DNA from 2 places in the Rummeliibacillus sp. TYF005 genome. Region 1 is predicted to be linked to the other one. Evidence: riboswitches for the same ligand, from Rfam matches in the RefSeq annotation. Region 1 holds a riboswitch; the other holds the start of a gene.
The links. A riboswitch is a leader RNA that binds a small molecule or an ion and turns the genes downstream of it on or off. The one in region 1 is predicted to bind FMN.
Positions count from the first base shown of each region.

Region 1 (12,180 bases):
AGTATACAACAAGCATTCCAAGAAATTGGTGAAAAAGTCGGAACGATTCATGGGATTGTCCACTCAGTTGCTTTTGCACATGCAGATGATTTAAAAAATCGTTTTATCGAAACTTCACGTGATGGTTATGCATTTGCTCAAGATACGAGCGCTTACTCGTTAATCTCCGTTGCGAATGCTGCTAAACCATACATGACAGAAGGTGGCTCTATTGTAACGATGTCTTACTTAGGAGCTGAACGTGTACTTGAAGGTTATAATGTAATGGGTGTAGCAAAAGCCGCACTAGAAGCTTCTGTTAGATATTTGGCTGCTGATGTTGGTAAGGAAGGTATTCGTGTCAATGCTATTTCTGCAGGTGCTATTAAAACTTTAGCTGCAAAAGGTGTTCCATCTTTCAATAAAATATTAAATAAGATGGAAGAAACTGCACCACTTAAACGAAATGTTACACCAGAAGAAGTGGCGAATATGACCGTTGTTATGTTAAGTCAACTTTCAAGCGGTGTAACTGGAGAAGTCATCTATGTAGATGGTGGCTATAATATTATGGGAGTTTAATATTATCTCCTACTACTTTTCTTCAAATAAAAAAGAGGCATCTACTAATCAGATGTCCTCTTTTTTTATTACGATTTTATTTTGTTAATCGATTTACAATATCTTTTACTGATCCTTTTTCTACTAAATGCAAGTTTTTCCCTGCCCACATTGCTAGTAGACTGTAAAATCCTAATTCTTCTGCTCTTAGACGAATAGTTTTTGTTAAATCATTTTGATAAGGGTATGGCGCAATTTTGTTACCTTCCATGAACACCATAAAATCATTTTCAATACCACGTGCAGGTTTTCCTGAAAAAGCACTTGTCAATGCGGTTACATCTTCTTCAGCTAGTAATATTTGATTTTTATAAACTTCTGAAGCACCACTTTCTTCGCTTACTACAAAGGCTGTACCAATCTGTACTGCTTCTGCGCCTGCTTCAATAGCTTGTTGTATATGTTCTTTTGTTGCAATTCCTCCGGCAGCAATAATAGGAATCGTTATTTTACCTTTTGCTCCTTCAAGAAGCTTTTGTAATGATACGAATTGGTACGGTTCGATAAATGATCCTCGATGTCCCCCTGCTTCTTCACCTTGCAAAACAACTGCATCTAAGCCACAGTCTTGTACTAATAATGCTTCTTCAATAGTAGTAGCCGTTCCAATTGTAAAAATTTCATGTTCATGTAGTTTTTTTATAACTTCACCTGAAGGTAACCCAAAAGTAAACGAACATACTTTAACGTCTTCTTCAATAATGACATCCACTTGCGCATCGAAATCTGTAGTTGAAAGGAGTGCCCCTTCATCAGCAATCATTAATTTTTTTCGATAGGGTTTTAGTACATTGTAAGCTTCTTCAAGTTCTTGTTTGCTAGTGTTGACCTCTTTCGGTACAAATAGATTAACTGCAAACGGTTTTGTTGTTTCACTTTTTACTGCTTTGATAAACTCTCTTGTAACATCAGCATTTAAATAACCTGCTCCAATAGAACCTAAAATTCCTGCTTCTGCACTTGCAATGACCATTTCTGGTGTTGTTACACCAGCCATTGGTGCTTGAATTATAGGCCATTTCATTTTTAATTTTTCTAATAATGACATCTATAATACCTCTCATAACTTTTTAAGATTTTTGACCTATTCAAATATTTAGTAAAACTAATGATTTATATAAATAAGTTGTCATTTAATACTGTAACATAAACAAGAAATATTCTTGACTAATATCTCTTATATTCGATAAATTTAAGACTATTATTTTTCATATAGCTTTCATCAGGTTATTTTCACGATAAGTGATCAGTTAAACTTGACTTTTAAATTAATTTTTTCAAACTCCCCCTCCCTTTCTGTGTCTATTTGTGAACTAACATGAAATAGTAAACTGTTACTAAATTTTCTACATTTAATGTGAAATGATGTTAGATTATCTTATTTTTAGAAATTGGCGAGAAATAGGGAAAAATAGCGTTTTCATATGAAATAAAAATCTCACATAAGATTGTAATTGTTTTCTAAAACCTATAATTTTTTTTATTTTTTCTTACTAAATAAAGGGTTTTACTTTTTTAGGTAGTATTTTTATAGTGTAAGTGAGTATTTTACATCATGTATTCCTAGGAGGATTTATACTATGTTCAAACCTTATGAATCGAAACAATTTTTTGATGAAATGCTTGAAAATAATGTACCAAAAGACCATTACAAAGCATTTTACGAAAAATTATCTGAATTCTCAGAATATGAATTGCAACAAAAAAACGATGCAGCTCAATCAAGTTTTCTAAAACAAGGAATTACCTTTACAGTGTATGGTGCAGAAGGTGGGACTGAACGTACAATGCCTTTTGATTTTGTACCAATCATTATTACTCATAAAGATTGGAGAATAATAGAAAAAGGTATGACACAACGTGTTGAAGCGCTCAATCACTTTTTACATGATATATATCATGATCAAAAGATATTAAAGGCAGGAATTATACCTGCTGCACTTGTTCTTAATAACCCTTATTACTATAAAGAAGTAATAGGAACTAATATACCTCTAAATAACCATATTTTCTTAGCAGGCATCGATTTAATCCGCGATGAAAACGGAACATATCGTGTACTAGAAGATAATTTGAGAAATCCTTCAGGGATGTCTTATGTCTTTAAAAATCGCGCAATTATGAAACAGGTATATCCGGAATTCTTTTCTAAATACTCTTTACATACATTTGAACATCAACTTGCAACAATGAGAGAAGCTCTTCTTTCACACCGTCCTAAAAACTTGGCAGCAGATCAAGATCCTCATGCCGTGTTGTTAACTGCAGGTATTTATAATTCTGCTTATTACGATCACGTTTTCCTAGCAAAACAACTTAATATAGCCCTTGTTGAAGGTAAGGATATTATTGTTAAAGACAACATAGTTTATATGAAAACAATTCGGGGGTTAGAGCGAGTAGATATCATTTACCGTCGTATCGACGACGATTTTTTAGATCCTACTGTATTCCGTGAAGATTCTTTACTTGGCGTACCTAATATTTTGGAAGCTTATAAAAAAGGTAATGTAGCTATCTTAAATGCAGTAGGCAATGGTGTTGCTGATGATAAGGCCATATATTCTTATGTACCTGATATGATCCGTTATTATCTAAACGAGGAGCCTATTATAGAAAACGTAGAAACATATATGCTGACGAATCCGGAACAGCGTGAATGGGTACTTGAACACCTTCATGAATTAGTCGTAAAAAACGTAGGTGCTTCTGGTGGCTATGATATGTTAATCGGTCCACATGCCTCACCTGAAGAAATCGATCAATTCCGTGAAAAAATATTGGAAAATCCATCTCAATACATTGCACAACCTACTATCAAGCTTTCTCGAGCACCTGTCTATCAAAATAAACGTTTCTATCCTTGTCATGTGGATTTACGAGTTTTTGTGATGAAAGGCAAAGAAACAAATGTTTTACTTGGAGGATTATCGCGAGTCGCCTTAAAAGAAGGTTCACTTGTCGTGAACTCTTCGCAAGGAGGAGGAGCAAAAGATACTTGGGTATTAAAGGAGGAAGCTCATTATGTTAAGTAGAGTTGCAGGATCATTATTTTGGATGGCACGTTATAGTGAACGAACAGCAGCTAATGCAAATATCATCCGTATCCAGCTTACAAATATGTTGGAGGAATCCGGATATGATATACCATATTTAGAAGATTGGAAAGTAATTTTGAATATTTGTGGTTCTTCAAACGAATTTCTTCACAAATATAACAGACTATCAGTTCGAAATTTAAGTGATTACTTGCTCTATTCAAAAGAAAATTTAAACTCGATCATAAACACAACGTCTAATGTACGTGAAAATGCAAGAATTACGCGTGATATAATTCCACATGCACTATGGGAAGAGTGGAATGAGCTATATCTTTCTATAAAAGATTATCAACATACAAACAAGTTTTCATTATTAGAAGCAAATAAAGTTCTTGAAAAGGTAAATCATACTTTCCTTACATCAGCAGGTATTATTAATACCCTCATGTCTCGTGATGAAAGCTATCATTTCTTTAAAATTGGTCGTTGGATTGAACGCGCAGAGAAAACAACGATTATTTTAAACGAATTACTTCAAAAACAAAAACATGAAGTAAGAAATTGTTCTGCAACTTTTAGTTTACAATTGACACAGACTATAGAGGATTATTCAAAAAAACATAGAATTTGTAATACTGAACATGTTTTGAAATACTTATTAAGTGATGTCACATGTACACATTCCATTACCTATTGCATACAACATATAAAACAAAGTTTATCGATTATTGAGCAAAATAATGTCAATGGTCGCATCTATCCCCTACTGCAAGAAATACAAGCCTTACAACAAGCAACAGAAGTTGACCATGCACACTTGACGAATGAGCAACAGAAAAGTCTATTACAGGATTTACTAAAAAGATGCATTGCAATAGGAAGTGTTTTTTCAAATGTATATTATTTAGACGTAGCCTATGCAAATTTGGAAGTTAGTAGTGAATTCCGGTAACTCTATACAGTCAAAGGAGAATTCTCAATGAAATATAAAATAACTCATTTAAATACCTTTGATTATGATAGTCCTGTTGAGCAAAGTTTAAATACTATACATCTAAAACCGCGCACAAATGAGTGCCAAAGGTTACTGTTTTATGATATTGAAATTTGGCCAAACTCAGTTACCCGCGAGTATATAGATATTTGGCATAATGCAGCTGCCGATTTTTATATTCCACAAAAACATAATAGACTTGAAATTCAAACAACATCTATAGTGAGTATACAGAAGGCTCCCCTCATGGATCAGTTAAGCTTTTCGAACAAAATGAAAGATATTTTCCAATCACAACTATTTAAGGATCATTATTTACACTACTTACAAGCAACGAAATATACCTATTTAACAGAAGAACAAATACATCATATAAATAATATTATTGGCTATCGTAATAATCCAATAGAATTTTCTCTTGCACTTATGACTTATTTACACACAAATATTCGATATGATACAACTGCCACAAATGTAAAAACTACCGCACAAGAAGCTTATAACTTAAAAGCCGGCGTTTGCCAAGATTACGCACATATAATGATTGGTGTTTTACGTGCTAATGGCATTCCTGCCCGTTATATGAGCGGTTATTTATATGTTGGTAAAGAAGATGATTTAATCGGAAATTCAGCAACACATGCTTGGGTAGAAATAATGGTACCTGGAGTTGGATGGTTAGGCCTAGATCCTACAAATGATGTTGAAGCACTTGAGAATCACATTATTTTATGTGCCGGAAGAGACTATACCGATGTTAGTCCAGTTGAAGGTGTATACACTGGAGGAGATCACACATTAACTGTTAAAGTCACTGTAAAGAAGATTGACCATTTGTAAGATGGGGTTATTCATCAAATGAAGACCATTGTGATGCAAACAGTGTAAAAAAGAATAGAAAAAAGGCAACTTTCCGTTCAAAAGCGAACAGAAAGTTGCCTTTTATATAAAACAAATATTTTTCAGTACACCGTAAAATGCAGGTTTAAATCATATGAAACGTATTTAGTTAACGCCAGAAATACGTCCATATCCTACTAAGTATTTGTTCCACCAATCAAGACTTTCATTGACTACACCATTATTTTGAGCATCTAGCATTCTTCCGCCACCAAGATAGATTCCTACGTGTGCTATACCTGAACCATAACTAAAGAATACTAAATCTCCAGCTTTAGCTTCACTTGCACTAACCTTCTTCGTAGCTAAATATTGTTGTGCTGCTGTACGAGGAAGTGATATACCAGCTTGTTTAAAGGACCATTGCGTTAAACCTGAACAGTCAAAACCAGTAGATGGGTTACTTCCACCCCATACATAAGAACGACCAAGATATTTACTAGCTTCTGCAATAGCTGCCTTTGCAGAGCCTGAGCCAGAAACGGTTGGAGCTTGTTGATCACTATCAGTAACTTTTGCTCCATTTGTTCCATTTCCTGCATCGCCTACACTATTTGTATGTACAGGATTGCTTGTAGCACTTACAGATGCTTTTTTTGCTTTATTAGCTTCCTTAACTTTTTTAGCATCTAAGAATTGTTTTTCTTGTAATTTTTTCAATCGCTTAGCTTCTGCTTCACGTTTTTTACGTTCTCTTTCTAGCTTTTCTTGTTGTTTTTTTGTTGCAATTTGTTCTTTCAGTTTTAATGATTTCGCTTTATTCTCAGCTTTTTTCGTTTCTAATTTATTTTCTTGATCTTGCATTTCTTGGAATTGCTTTTGCAATTTCAATTGTTTTTCTTGTAATTCTTGTCTTTCTTTAGCTAATTTTGCTTTATCTTCTTTTTGATCGTCTAATAAGTTTTGATCTGCATCTAATATTGTCTTAACTGAAACAGTTCGACTAACTGCATCACCAATACTATCAGCACCAAGAATAGCTTCAATATATGGACTCATCGCACTATCTTGGTTTTGATATGCTTTTAAACGGTCGTCAATAATTGTCGAACGTTCTTTTATATTTTTTTCTGTTAGTTTAATATCTTTGTTTGTTTCGTCAATTTCTTTTACTGTTTTTTCATATTCTTCTTGTTTTTTATCAAGTTGTTTTTTTAAATGTTTTATTTCTCCATTTAATTTCTTAATCTTTTTATCTATTAAAGCTTTTTTCTGTATCATTTGCGCTGAAGTTTTTGCATTAACTTGCGCTGGTTCAGCGGTATACATAAAGCCGCAAGTTAGGGCAAGGGTAACAACTGCTGTGCGCCCCCATTTTGAACGCATATTCAATTAAATCAACTCTTTTCTTCCTTTTGTCAGTATGTATAATTTTTACTTTCTATTTAATAATAGCATGATTCATATTTTTGTATAGTCTTTTTCTCCTGTTTTAATCGAAGCGTAATCGCTGTTACATATTTGTCATATATTTTTATATTATTTCTCCTTTCGACATATTATCACTTTTTCTCAAACAAAATATTTTCAGAAAGTCAAATCTTATGATAAACTTTTTCATATATTTTTGGAAAGGACTGTTAATAGATGCAATATGCTATACTTGGTGATCTTCATAGTAGCGTTGAGGATACAAAAGCTGTACTTGATGACATTCGTTTAAATGCAAAAAATGCTGAAATCATTGGGTTAGGTGATTTATACGAATGTCGAATAGGAAAGAAAAAGGCAAAAGCTCTTAATAGCATTCCTTTTGAAGAGGCAGCTGAATATTCGGATGAGTTTAAACAACTTTTACAATTCCCATCTGTAAGAGGCAATCAAGAAGAACGGATTATGAAAGTAACTGGTTTAGATTTATTTTTGACATTACCAGAATATATCAAAATAGAAGGAGCTGAAATCATTCACGGGCATCAATTTAAATGGTCATCTGATTGGAAGCCCTTTTTGGAACAAATAGATGCATCAATTGTATTCTTCGGTCATAGTCATGATGCTGCACTATATAGAAAAGGAACAAAAAAAGCTTTTCAATATGGACAACCTATTTATTTAAAGAATAAAAAGTACGGAGTCAACGTTGGTGCAGTCATTGAAAATAGAGAATGGTGTTTATATGATTCAGATGATCGAACTGTTACATTTATGAAAGCACAATAAAAAGACACTGTTGACTATTTCACAGTGTCTTTTTATTGACTTCATTGATATTGTTTTTTATGATTATTAGCAATATGATGAAAAAATGCATGATTGAAGGAGCGAAAATAAATGGAATGGCAACAGCTAGAATACTTCGAAGTACTAGCGAAGATTCAACATATGACGAAAGCTGCAGAGCAACTATCCATTTCTCAACCAGCACTTAGTCGCTCAATAGCCAGATTAGAAGATGAACTAGGCGTTCCTTTATTTGAACGACAAGGACGTTCAATTTCTTTAAACCGCTACGGAGAAATATTCTTAAAACGTGTGCATAATATAATGAGAGAGTACCGGGATGGACTACATGAAATTCAAGAACTTGTCGATCCAAATCGCGGTGAAGTTTCACTTGGTTTTTTACATACATTAGGTACAAATATCGTACCAGATTTAATCATGCATTTTAGAAAACTACATCAAGATATACATTTTAATTTAAAACAAAACCACACGCATTTGCAGCTTAAACAATTACAATCAGGTGAGCTTGATCTTTGTTTAATAGCAGATATGGAAGTTGAAAAACCAATTCAATGGAAAGAGCTTTGGCGTGAAGAGTTGTTTGCAATTGTGCCTATTGGACATCCTTTTGCTAGTCGTAGTTCAATAACTTTAAAAGAATTAACAAACGAAACATTTGTATTATTAAAAAAAGGATATGCATTAAGAATTCAATTAGATAGTATTTTTAAAAAAGCCCACTTTACACCAACGATTACATTTGAAGGTGATGAAGTAGCAACAGTAGCTGGCTTTGTAGCTGCTGGACTAGGTGTTTCCATTCTCCCGGATGGTGAAGAGATTAATACAAAAAGAATAGCTAAAATACACATAAGCGATTTAAAACTTGAACGTGTTATTGGTATGGCTTGGTCAGAAGGCCGATACTTATCTCCTGCCACAAAACAATTCCAACAATTCATATTAGATTATTATAAAAAGGATTAAAGAAAAACTCTTTCAAATTTATGAAAGAGTTTTTCTTTAATTTTACTAATTATTCAATGGTGATTGTAATCTGTTCTCGATCAAAATTAGACAACCATTCAATACAATCAAATTCATCAACATCAAAATCATTGGTAAACTTATCGCCACCGTATCCATCTTTTCCTTCAAAGAAAAAAATCTCTGCTAAGCCAGAAACTTCTTTTTCTACTTTAGGTAATTTCATATGGACCTTCACTTGTTTACCATCAAATTGCAATAACTTCTTGGCTAGCGGCTCATCATCTATATAAAGTAAATTGGGTCCTTTCATAATTTGAAGCTGTAAAATACCTTGTAAAATCATTTTATTGTATCCTCTCTTGAAACTTACTTTACGATATCTATGTTGTAACACAAAATAGTATAAAAATTATATATTTAAGAATTAGTATTTGCAAACTAAATCTAATAGTTTCTAAAACTTATAATTTGATTAATAGATTAAGAGCAATATCTATTGTTTTCCCGGGAAATAAAAAGATTACCTAAATAATTATTTAATCATCTAGGTAATCTTTAAAATTTATATTAATTATGAGTTAATAAAATGTTTTCGTTGTTTGGCAATCCAATTCTTGGAGCTTGAAAATAACAATAACATAATTGCCGTAACTATAGCTCCCTTAATAATATTAAAAGGTAAAACAAACGTAACGATTGATTTTGTTAGAGCTGCTCCTGTTTCAGTAGGTACGTTTAAGAAATAATTGTACATTGGCATAAACAAGAAATAGTTAAGAACACTCATTCCAACTGCCATCGTAATAGTTCCTAAAACTAAACCAGTCGTTAAACCTTTTGCAGATGTTAAACGTTTAAAAATAAAATACACTGGCATGATAAATAATATACCTGTAGTAAAGTTCGCTATTTGTCCTACCGGAACACCTGTTGGACTTCCAACATAAAACCAATTCAATACATTTTTAATAAATTCAACAACAATTCCCGCAACTGGCCCCATTGTAATAGCTGCCATAAGAGCTGGAACATCACTAAAATCTACTTCTAAATAACTTGGAAAAGCTGGAAGTGGGAAATTAAAAATCATTAATACAAATGAGATTGCACTTAACATCCCGATTGAGACCATCTTTTGTAACTTTGTGTTTTTCATCTTATTCTCTCCTTTTGTCGATTCACTTCAAAAAGAGGAGAGGTCCGGCTCATGATATGCAATAAAAAACCCTTAAGCGTATAAGCTTAAGGGAGAACTAGGCATAGTCAAATAAACGTCACTACTATACTATAAAATAGTATAGTTAATAGACGACCGTACCTTCACCTTCTCCCATCCAGACTATACTGTCGGCCTTGGATTCTCACCATGTCCTGCCTTTACGGCTCGCGGGCTCAAGAGTCATTGTTAGTCTCTAATACCGCCGATCGGGAATTTCACCCTGCCCCGAAGATGAATCATATTATTTTGATTACAATGTAACTATATAAAAAAAAGAAGATTTTGTAAAGCTTTTATTCTCTAATTTTCAAAAATAAATAATTCCCACAGGAATAATATGATTTTTGTTTTTCATATTCGAAAAAGGCGAATAATTGCAACCCGAATTACTCGCCTTTTCATCTAAACACTATATTCTAATACGTATTAATTTATTTCAAGGGGTAAGAAGAAAATAAAGCTCGTTCCAACATCAACTTCACTTTCGACTGTAATACGTCCTTTATGGGCTTCAACTATATTTTTGGCAATTGCTAGCCCTAATCCCGTACCACCTTTGCCCCTAGTTCTTGCTTTATCCGCTTTATAAAAGCGTTCAAATACATAATCTAAATCTTCTTTAGGTATACCAGCACCATTATCCTTCACTTGGATACGAGCATAGGAAACTTGTTGGTCAACAATTACTTCTACGGTACCATTTTCTTGCGTATGACGTATTGCATTATCGATTAAGTTTGTTAAGACTTGTTCAATTCGATCTTCGTCTAAAGAAATTTGAATGTTGTCATCAAAAGTAGAAGAATATTTCAACTCTATTTTCTTTTCTTTAGCTGCCTGTACAAATTTTTGTGTTATTCTTTCAAATACAGGCGTAATAGGTACTATATCTTTGTATAAAGTTATATTACCCGATTCCATTCGAGCTAAATCTAATAAATCAGTAACCAATCTTCCCATTCGTTGTGATTCATCATAAATGATTTTAATCATTTCATTACGTTCTTCTTCACTTGAAACGACATCATCTATGATTGCTTCACTATATCCTTGTAACATAGCGATTGGTGTCCTCAATTCATGTGATACATTTGCGATAAAGTCTGAACGCAACTTATCTAAGCGATGTTCTTCCGTTTTATCACGTAATACCGCAACTGCTCCTCGGACCGAATCTCCACTATACAGTGGACTGATTGAAATCATAAAATACGTTCCATCTAATTCTAACTCTTCCTGAAGTTCTTCTTCCATATCTATAACATGGTCTAACATATGATATATCTCTTCTGGTATTGGACGTTCACTGTCAGATCCTTTATTGAAGAACCATTTTTGCAATAACAATTCTGCAGGGGGGTTGCTCAAAATCACAGAGCGATCACTATTAAAAGTTATAACTGCATCAGTCATTGATGTTAAAATACTAGATAATTGTTCTTTTTCTTGACTAATGACTTCCATATGATGTTTTAACTGACGTCCCATTTGGTTAAAGGCAGTTCCTAATTGGCCTATTTCATCGTTTTGTAATACAGGAACTTTTTTATCAAAATTACCTTTAGCTAGTTCAAAAGCAGCTTCACGCATTTTACGAAGAGGGGATGTTATACGTGTAGATAGGAAAAATGCAAAGAAAGTAGTTAAAACAAATGCAATCGTCGCAGATAGAAAGACGATTTTAGTTGTTTCCTTTGAAGTCCTATGAATTGCGTCAGGACTTTGATAGATATACACTACTCCATGATTCATCTTTTCCACGTTTAAAGGAAAAGCCATTACGATATAGGATTCAACATGATCCTTCTCAGTTGAAGATGGTAACATCATTTCTTTGACTACAGGATCATCTGAGACAAAAACTTTCTCAAAGGCCTTTTCACTTATGATATTGTTTTTAATCTTTTCTTGGTTTAACCCTTCTTGCAATGAATATGCAACTTTTCCAGGTGCATCCGCAATGACTGCGTTTGTTTCATCACTTAGAATATCATTAATAATAGACTTTGTTGCTGCGGTCGTTTCATGATCATCAACTACTCTAGCTATAGTTGTAGCTTCTTGACGAAGTAACGCTTCTGATTGTTGTGTATGGTATTTAGATAAGAACTCTAACATTAATACTGTAAAAACAAATAGCACAAATGAAACGAGAAGCAAAATGGTTACCCATAGCTTCCCGACAACACTGTTCGATATTCTAATCATTGACTACCTCAAATTTATAGCCAACGCCCCATACAGTTACAATCATTTTTGCTGCGTTT
Region 1 is NZ_ML122542.1:224,750-236,929, reverse strand. Features, by position in the region: gene CW357_RS03065 (enoyl-ACP reductase FabI) at 1-561, shown strand, start outside; gene CW357_RS03060 (NAD(P)H-dependent flavin oxidoreductase) at 638-1,648, opposite strand; gene CW357_RS03055 (circularly permuted type 2 ATP-grasp protein) at 2,181-3,635, shown strand; gene CW357_RS03050 (alpha-E domain-containing protein) at 3,625-4,593, shown strand; gene CW357_RS03045 (transglutaminase family protein) at 4,621-5,475, shown strand; gene CW357_RS03040 (C40 family peptidase) at 5,641-6,861, opposite strand; gene CW357_RS03035 (metallophosphoesterase family protein) at 7,123-7,698, shown strand; gene CW357_RS03030 (LysR family transcriptional regulator) at 7,810-8,691, shown strand; gene CW357_RS03025 (hypothetical protein) at 8,741-9,037, opposite strand; gene CW357_RS03020 (ECF transporter S component) at 9,266-9,850, opposite strand; FMN riboswitch at 10,013-10,150, opposite strand; gene CW357_RS03015 (ATP-binding protein) at 10,340-12,121, opposite strand; gene CW357_RS03010 (response regulator transcription factor) at 12,114-12,180, opposite strand, start outside.

Region 2 (12,180 bases), on a different contig from region 1:
ATCATAAAAGATGTTATCCTTTATGACGATTAAAACGTTAAGCTTTCGCTTTAAACTCAAACCTGATCCACGGGACTTCACTCTCCGTTTCATTAGAAATGAGATATTAACTTTTTAATCTCGCCCAGAGTTATGAACTCTCTGAGTAATTATCGCTTTTTTGGCGGATCACCCATCGAATTCTCCCTCCCAATCATGTTAGATTTACGAATCCTTCATGATGTTTAAAAAAGTCTTGCAATCGCTAAATTACTCAGACCTGATCCACGGGACTTCACTCCGTTTCATTAGATTGAGAATGTTTAACGCTTTAATCTACTATGAGCTATAGTGCTCACCTGGACTTGGTTCACCCATCGGTTAACCCCTCCTGTTTATGAAAGGATTTGTTAAGTGAAATCTTTTATAGTATAGCTCGTACCGTTTCTTTTATACACTAAATTAAAAATTTTTATATTAATCGAACATGTGATTTAAATTAGCCATTTCAATTGCAGATACGGCAGCATCATAACCTTTATTTCCTGATTTTGTGCCAGATCGTTCGATGGCTTGTTCAATATTTTCTGTAGTAACGATGCCGAACATGACTGGTACGCCAGATGTTAAACCTACATTTGCAATACCTTTTGCCGCTTCGTTACAAACATAATCATAATGAGATGTTGCACCTCGAATCACTGTACCTAAACCTATAATGGCATCGTATTTTTTTGTCTCCGCCATTTTTTTTGCGATAAATGGCACCTCAAATGCTCCAGGAACCCATGCAACATCAATATCTTCCTCATCTACACCATGACGCTTTAAGCCATCCATTGCTCCTGACAATAGTTTTCCAGTTAAAAATTCATTGAATCTTCCAACGACAATACCAATTTTCAAACCTGTTCCGATTAATTGTGCTTCAAATGTTTTTCCCATTTCCATTCACTCCTATGCTAAGATATGTCTCATTTTTTCTTTTTTTGTGTGCAAATATTTTTCATTTTCTGGTTCAGCTTCAATTTCTACAGGTACTCGTTCGACAACTTGAATACCATACTTCGTTATTCCTTCGATTTTGGCAGGATTATTGGTCATTAAACGAATTTTTTCAATTCCCAAATCCCGCAACATTTGTGCACTTATGCTATAATCCCGCATTTCTGCAGGAAATCCAAGATGAATGTTGGCTTCTACAGTATCGAAACCTTGTTCTTGCAATTCATAGGCTTTTAATTTGTTTAGAAGGCCAATCCCTCTTCCTTCTTGACGCATATATAGCACAATTCCATTGCCAGCTTCTTCTATTATTTCTAGTGATTTTTGTAATTGTGGTCCACAATCACAGCGTTTTGAATGAAAAACATCACCAGTCAAACATTCCGAATGAATTCGAACAAGTGGTGCTTCTTCGTTTTGAGGTTTTCCCTTAATAATTGCAACATGTTCTTTATCATTTAATTGATTTGAATAACCAATCATTTGAAATTCTCCAAATGATGTTGGTAGTTTAACGGAAGCCACCCTTTCAACAATTGTTTCTGTTTCCTTTCGGTAACGTATTAAATCAGCAATAGTAACAAAGGTTAAGTTATGTTCCTTTGCAATTTCATATAATTGTGGAACTCTTGCCATTTTGCCGTTATCTAACATGATTTCACAAATAACTCCCGCTGGTTCCGAACCACAAAGTTTTGCAAAATCTACTGCAGCTTCTGTATGACCTTGTCTCTCAAAGACACCGTTTTCCTTTGCAATTAATGGAAATACATGTCCAGGTCGACGGAAATCTGCTCCAATTGATTTGCGATTAATCAATTGGAGAATTGTTTCAGATCGTTCATATGCACTTATTCCTGTCTCAGTCGTCTTGTAGTCAACGCTGACAGTAAATGCAGTTTGGTGATTATCCGTATTATTTTCGACCATCGGATTCAATTCAAGTTGTGTTGCTAGTTTTTTAGACATTGGTGTACAAATTAGACCGCGACCATATTTGGCCATAAAATTAATGTTTTCTGGTGTAGCAAATTCAGCTAATACAAGAAAATCGCCTTCGTTCTCACGATTTTCATCATCCACCACAATGATTATTTTCCCTCTTTTTAAGTCTTCTATTGCTTCCTTGATTGTATTAAACATTTACTTTCACCCCTTTAAAATCCATTTTCTTTTAAGAAATCTAATGTAATACTTGATTTTTCATCTTTTCTTTCTAAATGATGGATTATATATTTGCCGAGTAAATCATTTTCAATATTGACAACTTCTTGTTCTTTTTTTATTCCTAATATCGTTTGATCAAATGTATGTGGAATTAACGAAACCGTTATTTGTGTTGGTTTTACATCGAAAATAGTTAAGCTAATACCATCAATCGCGATAGAACCTTTCATCATACAAAATTTACTTAGCTCTTTACTAATTCCTATATCTACATAAACTGCATTCGCCAATTTTCTTTTTCTCAGTATTATACCGGTACCGTCTACGTGACCTGACACAAAATGTCCGCCAAATCTGCCATTTGCGGGCATCGCTCTTTCTAAGTTAACGACTTGGCCCGTTTGTAAAGCGTGAATATTTGTAGCTTTAACAGTCTCAGGCATAACATCTACAGTAAATTGTTTAGTTGAAAAAGAAATAACTGTTAAGCAGACACCATTGATTGCGATACTGTCTCCTAAATGTATATCTTCTATAACCTTTTTCGATTCAATCGTTAACTGCATACTTTTTGGTTCATTTTTTATTGTTTTTATTACCCCTAATTCTTCAACAATTCCAGTAAACATATAACAACCTCATTTCGGTACAGAAGTAATTTTGATATCTTTACCAATCATTTCAACGTTTTTAAATTTAAGCGGATATGCATCTTTTATATGATGAATATTTAAATCTCCGATCATATTAACAGCATTATTTCTACCAATGATCTTGGGTGCAATGTATGTGATTAGTTGATTGACATATCCTGATTTTAAGAAACTTGCATTTACCTTGCTGCCCCCCTCAACATAAAGCTTCATAATATTACGTTTGCCAAGTTCTTTTAATACTTCTTTTATAGAAATAGTTGGTTTTTCAATTTGAATAATCTCAACATGTTCTTGTGAGAAGCTTTTGACCTTTTCCTCCGATACTTCTGAACCAACAAAAATGAGAGTATCTGTTATATCTTCTGTAACTACTTTTGCATTGTCTGGCATATTCAGACTTGTATCTAATATCACTCTTATTGGTTGTTTTTTTGTATTACCCAATCGATTGGTTAAGCTTGGATTATCAGCTAAAATCGTACCAATCCCTACAAGTATGGCATCGTTTGACTCGCGATCTCTATGAACATCATATTGTACTTCTAGACCTGTAATTGCTTCTCTACCATTATTTTCCGTTGCTAATTTCCCATCTAACGTAATTGCTTGTTTTAGTGTTACATAAGGGACCTCATTTTGAATAAAGTGAAAGAAAGCTTCATTTAACTGATTAGCTTTGTCTTCTAAGATACCTGTAGTTACCTCGATTCCAGCATTTTTTAAAATGGTAACACCTTTTCCAGCAACAATTGGATTTGGATCCAAAGAAGCAATAACCACTCTTTTAACGCTAGCTTTTACGAGCGCGTGCGCACATGGAGGTGTCCTCCCATAATGACTACATGGCTCTAGCGTTACATAAACGGTGCTTCCATTTGCCCTTTCTCCTGCCATTTGCAATGCATTTACTTCTGCATGAGGAGTACCCGCTTTAAGATGAGCTCCAAAACCAACGATTTCTTGATTTTTTACAATGACGGCACCGACAACAGGATTGGGATTGGTTTGTCCTTCAGTCACTTTTGCCAATTGAAGCGCAAAATTCATGTAAAATTCATCGGTCATTTGAATCACTCCAAATTCTATAAACTTTCCAAAAAGAAAACTCCTAAAGAGTTTATTCCTTAGGAGTTTACGGGAGATTATGTAATAAATGGTATTATGAAATAAACTTATGCCTACAACTTCATAAGAATTACCATTACACATCGTCCTTCTCCCATCCAGACTATACTGTCGGCTTTGGAATTGCACCAAATCCTGCCTATAAAGGCTCACGGGCTTAGAATTTCTTCATCACCGTCGATTGGGATTTTCACCCGACCCCGAAGGACATTACTATAAAATTGTTAAATGGTTTTCTTTAAAAAGAAAACCCCATAGATTTACTCTACGGGGTGGATTGGAAGTTTGAATTTAAACATTGCTAAATAAACCTATAGAACATAAATAGATTCCATAAGCAATAAGCATTCCATACATCCTTCTCTCATCCAGACTATACTGTCGGCTTTGGAATTACACCAAATCCTGCCTATAAAGGCTCACGGGCTTAGAATTTCTTCATCACCGTCGATTGGGATTTTCACCCGACCCCGAAGGATTATTCATCTATGTGGAAAGTATAACACTCTTTTTTTAAAATTACAGTAGAATTTTTAAATTTTTTCAAAGAAATATTTAATAGTCTTTATTTATATTACGTTATTAGTATCCTCGTAACGTTTAATGATCACTTTATTCAATAAATCATGACGTTTAATCAGAACACTAATCATTTGATGCCATTTTTTACATTCCTTTGCCGCATCTTTGTACTCATCTGAATCTTTATCAATTTTCTCTTCACTTTCTAAAAAGACATACTCAATAATAGGACTAGCCAAGTCATCTACGACTAATTTTAAACTTAGTTTTGAAACAATATCTTTTGAAATGTCTTCAGTTTCTTCTGTATCATTTTTCTTATTATTTTCTGGCTCCATTATATATACTAATGAGTTACCACCATCATCAAGTAACGTTCCTCCCAGTAAACCACCCCTTGATATTAAAGCAATTTGTTTTCCATCTTCTTCTATAGAAGATTCGTATATTTCATTAAAGAGAAACTCCTTTACGTCAAAGCCAGTCTCAAGATTTTCTCTGGTTGCAATAAATAACGTTTGGGAAGCTTCATCTAGTAATAATGCATTTAGATAATCATCAGAAATTGTCGATTGTGAGTGAATAAATTCCTGAAGTAATTTTTCGGTTTCCTTTTTTATTTCCTCTTCTTTTCCATTTTCAATTAATTGAATCTGATGTGATCCCCATTTAAATAATAAAAAGGCAATGAATAAAAAGATCAACTTTGCACCAAGGGTATCTACTATAAATGTAAGAATGAAGAATAGCCCGCTCGCTATAAATGTCAATAATATATTCATGTACAATCCACCTTTACAGATTGAATATTAAATACGCTTATATTTATAATTCTATGAACTTTTACTATTTTTCATTCTTATGTATTTTATTTATGGTGTTTTTATCACTAATAATTAGATGATAATAAAAAATTGACAACACTACAAAAAAACTATAAAGATTCGATTACACAGATCCGTCAATTACATTTTGAGAAAGGAGGAGGAGAAACTATTAATGGAATATGGTATTACAAGATGGATGAAAATGAGATTAAGAAAGTTTCTTCCGAGTTACGAAAGCATTTAGAATTATCATAATAAAAAGCTATCTGTAAGTATTTTATATCATACTTATAGATAGCTTTTTCAATGCGAATATTCGCTGTAGGAGAAGAATTGTACGCTGTTATAATGAGTTGAATTACTTTTTACAACTTTATCATTTATACGATATCCTTTTTTTAGCATTTCAATACTTATACCAAATGTCATTTGTAGATGTGGATAATCTTTAAAACTTATCCAATCACCTCCCCAATCAAATCCCAGTTTCTTACCGATTTCTGCAACTTCGAACCAATCAGACTTTCCATTTCCATTGCCATCATAAGAAGTATCCCAAATAATATTTCCTTTTGAATCCAATAAAGCATAATCAAACGCTAAACCATAGTTATGATAAGATTCACCCGCTTTTGTATTCGTTACTATATTTCCTTTTGTAGTTCTTCCTTGTTGATATAGCTCATCTTGTTTTTTAAATGATCGAATCCCTTCGGTAATAACAACAGAAATATTTTTATTTGCAGCTTTTTGGATTAAAGTATCTTTTCTTTCATTGACAATAGGATTTAGTTCTGTTGGGATTGGTGCATCTTTGCCGTGGTAAATATATGGTCTTTCTTCCTGTATTTTTGAAATAACATTAATACTGATGATGACAACAATAATAAAAACAATGATGAAACCGAAAATAATATGTTGTTGATGCTTGTCTGTCATTTTTGATGTTCACCTCACTCATAGTATGAATAAGTAGATTTGTTTCATTCTTAGAAATGCATTTAATGCCTTATTGCCTAAAATTTTTTGAACTATATAGACTATCGAGGTTTATATAATATCAATTTTATTGAGTTATACAGTATTGGGAATATCGGTTAAACTTAAAGAAAGAACTAATTTAAAGAAAAGAGTGATCAGATGCAGCAAAATATACGAAAACGTTTGATTGAACTGCAAGATTTAAATTATCGGGATTTTAACGCGAAGTTACTGCCTACAGTAGATAAGGAAACAATAATTGGAGTGCGAATTCCTTCTATTCGTAATATAGCGAAAGAAATCGCGAAAAGGGACGCTCATACATACTTAAATTCAAATTTAAGTCAGGATCTATTTTTTGAGGAGAAAATGCTAAGAGGAATGGTCATTGGTTATGCAAAGTTGGATTTTGATGAGCAATTAAAATATATAAAACAATTCATACCCAGTATTGATAACTGGTCAGTATGTGATAGTTTCTGTAGTGGCTTAAAATGTACAAAAAATCATCAAAATGAAGTATGGGAATTTTTACTTCCGTATGCCTCTTCAAAAAATGAATATGAGGCTAGATTTGCAGCAGTAATGTTATTGAACTATTTTGTTGATGAACATTATATTCAACAGACTTTAAAGGTACTGGACTCGATTCAAAATGGTAAGTTTTATACACAAATGGCTGTTGCGTGGGCAATCTCCATTTGTTATATCAAGTATCCAATTTTAACAGAAGAATATTTACAAACAAGCACACAAAATCGTTTTACTTACAATAAAGCTCTACAAAAAATTATTGAATCCAATCAAACTAATGCAGATATGAAAGAAAAAATGAAAGTTATGAAAAGAAAGTAAGAAATTAATTCAAAAAAGCGTTTTTTAGATATACCCTTTATGATTATGATTTTTAATACTAGCACCATCGTAAAATCTCAAATAGGAAAAGAGGCATCCCGGTACGTTTGGAATGCCTCTTTTCCTATTTGTTCTATCAAGCATTTCAGTCAAAGTATATTTATAAACTAACTTTCTTCTGTTGTTTTGTTATGACTTTTTGAATACTGTCTTGATACTCTGCGTTTAACTTTTCCACTAGCTTTGATACAGGTAAGATCTCATTTATACCTCCGACACCATGCCCTGCACTCCAAATATCTTTCCAAGCTTTGGCTCCATCCGCTTTGTGTACAATTTCAAGCTCTTTCGGTTTTTCCAAACTATTTGGGTTAAGTCCAGCGTTTAGTACACTTTGAACGATAAAGTTTGCATTAACGCCGCTAATTTTATCTGTGTAAATGATATCTGCCGCTTGGGCTTCAAGTAGCATCTCTTTATATGCTTGACTTGCAATTGATTCCTCAGTTGCGATAAAGCGTGTGCCCATATAGGCAAGATCTGCACCTATTACTTGTGCAGCCAAAATATCTTGTCCATGTGATATAGAACCTGATAAAATAATAAGCCCGTCAAAAAATTGTTTTACTTCATGTACAAAAGCCATTGGATTTAAAGTTCCACCATGTCCTCCGGCACCATTACATACAAGGATTAAACCATCAATCTCCGCTTCAGCAGCTTTTTTTGCATGTTTGATACTAATAACATCAGAAAATACCAATCCACCATATTCATGTACAACTTTCGCGATATCAGTAGGTTTTCCTAATGATGTAATTACAATTGGAGGCTGATATTTCTTGATAAGTTCGACATCAGCATCGTAACGATCGTTTGATCTATGAACGACCAGATTGACACCCCATGGAGCAACTTTTGAATTTGATTCCTTTGCTTCCGCTAATTGTGCTATAATTTCTTGCATCCATTGCTCTAACTCTTCACTTGTTCTAGCGTTTAATAAAGGAAAAGTCGTAACCACCCCTGATTTACAACCTTCTACTACAAGTTCAATACCAGATACTAAAAACATAGGTGCTGCAATAACCGGCAAATCTAATGCCTCTAACTGCTTTTTAACATTTTCCATCCTCTCATCCTCCTAAATAATGAATCTAGAATAATATTACATAAAACAGATTTTTTTGTACACCATTAACTATATTTATACAAAATACATTGAAAACGCCTTCATTTAGTTCATTATTTATATTCTGACATTTTAATATCCACCAATAATGGGTTATACATCATAATCGCATGATTTTCTGTTATAAACTCGTCATCAATTTGTTCTTTGTTCATATTATATACTTTACGATGTATTCGATTGTGCCTCATATATCCTCCCCAATTTTCAAGCGTAATCTTATGTTCTTTTTCGAACAATTTATAAGTACGAATTGCTGGAGTTTCTGAACGCCATTCCCCTACAAGATGTGTATCAGTTAAATATACAACTAGTTGGTATATATTAGATGTTTCATTTGTTATTTGCAAATCGAGATAGTTAAAAGCACATGTAGCACCGCTTCCAAAAGGCTGAGTTCTATTAGAATCTGGAAAAACATCATAACTATGTCGATGTCTTTCTGTAATTGTTAATGGCGTATGTAAAGTAATCCAATAGATTAAATTTGATAGTTGACAGAGGCCACCTCCAACACCTAATTGAACTTTTCCATAATGTAACACCATCCCATCTACATACCCTTTTCTTTTTGTTGTATTTCCGAGTAGTTTCCAATAGGAAAAGGTTTCACCAGGACGAATAACGATTTGATTTAGTTTTTCTGTTGCGATTTTCAAATTTTTAACCTTATTATGCTGTAACCACATATCTACATCTTTAAGTTTTCGTAACAATAAGGTTTTATGTGAAAAAATTACATTTTGTAGTGGATTTTCTTTACTTTTTCTAGTGACATATTTTTGAGAACCAAACCACCATTCGCTATATCTTTTTATTCGATAATATTTAGTTCCCACATAAATACGGGCTCTACTTCTCTTAATCGGTTTAAACGATTCCATATTTTCATCTCCCTTTCCATTTAATTCTCTGTTTAAAACGTTAATCCTCTCATTCTAACAAATTTTACTATATCGAAGTATTTCAAATATTCGTATAAATTATTTGAAATATTCACAACAAAAATTAGTTCTTTTTTAACCTATTATTATGTTATTTTTTATCGTAATTCCTGAATATAATAACAATGGTATACATACTTTAGCCTGTATGTATTTTTAATTATTGAAAGATGAGGGGGATCATCATGATTGTCAAACAAAGATATGTGAAAAAAAGTGAAGTTACATTTTGTAAGGAAACAGATCTTGCATCAACTGTTTTAGAAAAACTTGATGCGTCTGGTTATCGTTGCATCCCAATATTAGACAAAAAGAGCGAGAAATTTATAGGGAATGCATATAAAGTTGATATTCTCGAATTCCAGAAAAAGTATGGAGAAAAAGATGTACCAATTTCAGAATTAGCAAAGGATCAAGATGGAACAATTGAGATGACTAGTTCTTTTTATAAGGTTTTCTTAAAGATTAAACAACTTCCTTTTCTTGCGGTAACTGATGAATTTGGGAATTTTCATGGTATCATGACACATTCTAAAGTATTTGAGCTATTAGAAGAAGCTTGGGGTTATAAGACTGGGAGTTGCGCATTAACAATAGCGGTTCCTGTTGCTGAAGGGATTCTAGCAAAAACACTATTACTAATAAGAAAAAAATGTCCGGTACAATGTGTTTTCTCTATAGACGACGAGGACTGGTATCTAAGAAGGGTGATCATTACTTTAGATAAAGGTGCAAATAAAAAAACAGTGAAGGAAATTGAAAGTATCCTTCATAAAGTAGGCGCTCGTCTTGTTGACGTAGAAGTTTTTAATGAAGAAGAGTTTAATAAAAGCGAACAGTAGATGTTATATTATAGTTTTATAATTTTTCTTGAATAAATTTTCCCTACTAAAATATATTATCTATAAATACAGATTCTAAAATTCACTGCTGACAGTACTTTCCACGACTTGGCTACCGTTTCTTCTTTAACCTCATAAGTGCTTATCCTAAACTTTGGAGCACTTAGTGAAAAGAAGTTCTAATTTAGTAAAGTTTTTTGGAAATGTGAGAATCGAACTTACTTTTCCCCATAGCAATTGTCCGCATTGAATCATCCACATAAATAAGGAAAAAGGTAACTACATGAATGAATATTGCACTAACATTTCTTAAATGCATAAACATTCATTGTAGTTACCTTTCCACTTCTGCTTCATCTAGCTATTTAAATTAGATAAAACTATAATGAAGCACGATAAATTGCCATCACATCTTCTTTGTTCAGTCTTGCAAATCTACCAAATTCACCATTGATCGTTGCTTTATCAGTCATAAGTTCTAATTTACTGTCATCAATTTTATAATCAGATAAACGTGATGGTGCTCCAATACTATTCCAGAATTCACGTAATTTGCGAATACCTTCTAGGCCAACTTCTTCATCACTTTTCCCTTCGGCATTTACGTTAAATACTCTTTCAGCTAATTGTTTAAAACGAGCTGGTTTTATATGCAAATTATACTCCATCCAATGTGGGAATAATATAGCTAAACCACCACCATGAGGAATATCATAGATTGCAGAAACTGCATGTTCTATGTTGTGTGATCCCCAGTCACCGGCATATCCCATATTTAGTATTCCGTTTAAAGCCATCGTTCCACAATACAAAATAGTAGCTCGATATTCGTAATTCTCTAAGTCTTGAAGAAGTTTTGGGGCAGTTTCCATGATTGTAATGAGTAACGACTCACACATACGGTCTTGGAATTGCGTATTTTCTACTAGGTGGAAATAATGTTCCAATACATGTGACATCATATCGACAATCCCATAAATTGTTTGATTTTTAGGTACTGTAAACGTATTAACTGGGTCTAGTATTGAAAATTGTGGAAATGTTACGCTACTTCCCCAACCATGTTTTTCGTTTGTTTCCCAATTTGTAATAACAGAACCAGAATTCATTTCAGACCCCGTAGCTGCAATTGTTAGGATCGTACCAAAAGGTAGAGCTTCTTTTGCGAATGCTTTTTTTATAACTAAATCCCATGCTTCGCCGTCGTATTTTGAACCAGCAGCAATAAGCTTCGTACAATCGATTACGCTACCTCCACCTACAGCTAATATAAAATCAATTTGTTCGGACTTACAAATTTCAATTCCCTTTTCTGCTGTAGTTAGTCGTGGATTAGGTTCAACTCCAGATAATTCGAATACTCCTACATTGATCTCTTCAAGTATTGTCATGACTTTTTCGTACAATCCATTATTTTTTATACTACCTCCACCATAGACAAGTAGCACTTTACTTCCGTATTTAGGAATTTCCGTTTTAAGGGCTTCAATTTGTCCCTTTCCGAAAATAAGTTTAGTTGGATTTCTGTATATAAAATTCTCCATTTGTTGACCTCCATTTATAAATTGTAGATTTAATAGAATTTTTTGCTAATATTCTATGATTCCATATAAAATTTTATCTTTTATATTTTGTCCGTTCAACCATTTTTTAAAATTAATCTCCATTGCTTTATTGCTTCTTGCTACTGACGTTAAAATCGTTTGTTGTTCATAGGAATATGCAAACGTATGTAACGTCCCAAAAAGCTCTTTATAATGGTTAAAAAACAAAGGTGATTGTTCATCGGAAAAATGATTGAACATTTCATGATAAGAAGGTTTATTATCCTTGAATTTTTGAAGATATTTATTCCGTTTAAGGGAACTTTCTTCACTAAATTGTCTGTTTTTTCTTTTAAGCTCATCAATTTGAAAATGATTAACACATGATAATAGTTCATCATCTTGCCTTACAAACACATTTGAAGGGGTTGCTTCGACAACTGCTATATTACCATGATTATCACCAATAGAGAAATTATAACAAGCTGAGTGTGGAATTTCCTTCAGCAATTGAATAGCATCATCACTCGTTTTACATGTA
Region 2 is NZ_ML122555.1:10,292-22,471, forward strand. Features, by position in the region: gene ribE (6,7-dimethyl-8-ribityllumazine synthase) at 457-924, opposite strand; gene CW357_RS09095 (bifunctional 3,4-dihydroxy-2-butanone-4-phosphate synthase/GTP cyclohydrolase II) at 937-2,127, opposite strand; gene ribE (riboflavin synthase) at 2,142-2,780, opposite strand; gene ribD (bifunctional diaminohydroxyphosphoribosylaminopyrimidine deaminase/5-amino-6-(5-phosphoribosylamino)uracil reductase RibD) at 2,790-3,872, opposite strand; FMN riboswitch at 4,015-4,144, opposite strand; FMN riboswitch at 4,285-4,414, opposite strand; gene CW357_RS09110 (hypothetical protein) at 4,502-5,236, opposite strand; gene CW357_RS18240 (hypothetical protein) at 5,369-5,536, shown strand; gene CW357_RS09115 (M15 family metallopeptidase) at 5,585-6,220, opposite strand; gene CW357_RS09120 (DNA alkylation repair protein) at 6,422-7,117, shown strand; gene CW357_RS09125 (NAD(P)H-dependent flavin oxidoreductase) at 7,278-8,249, opposite strand; gene CW357_RS09130 (VanW family protein) at 8,363-9,193, opposite strand; gene cbpA (cyclic di-AMP binding protein CbpA) at 9,439-10,095, shown strand; gene CW357_RS09140 (iron-containing alcohol dehydrogenase) at 10,476-11,639, opposite strand; gene CW357_RS09145 (C45 family autoproteolytic acyltransferase/hydolase) at 11,685-12,180, opposite strand, start outside.
Region 2: linked by a shared signal. The riboswitch ahead of ribD (bifunctional diaminohydroxyphosphoribosylaminopyrimidine deaminase/5-amino-6-(5-phosphoribosylamino)uracil reductase RibD) and the one ahead of CW357_RS03020 (ECF transporter S component) in region 1 are both predicted to bind FMN.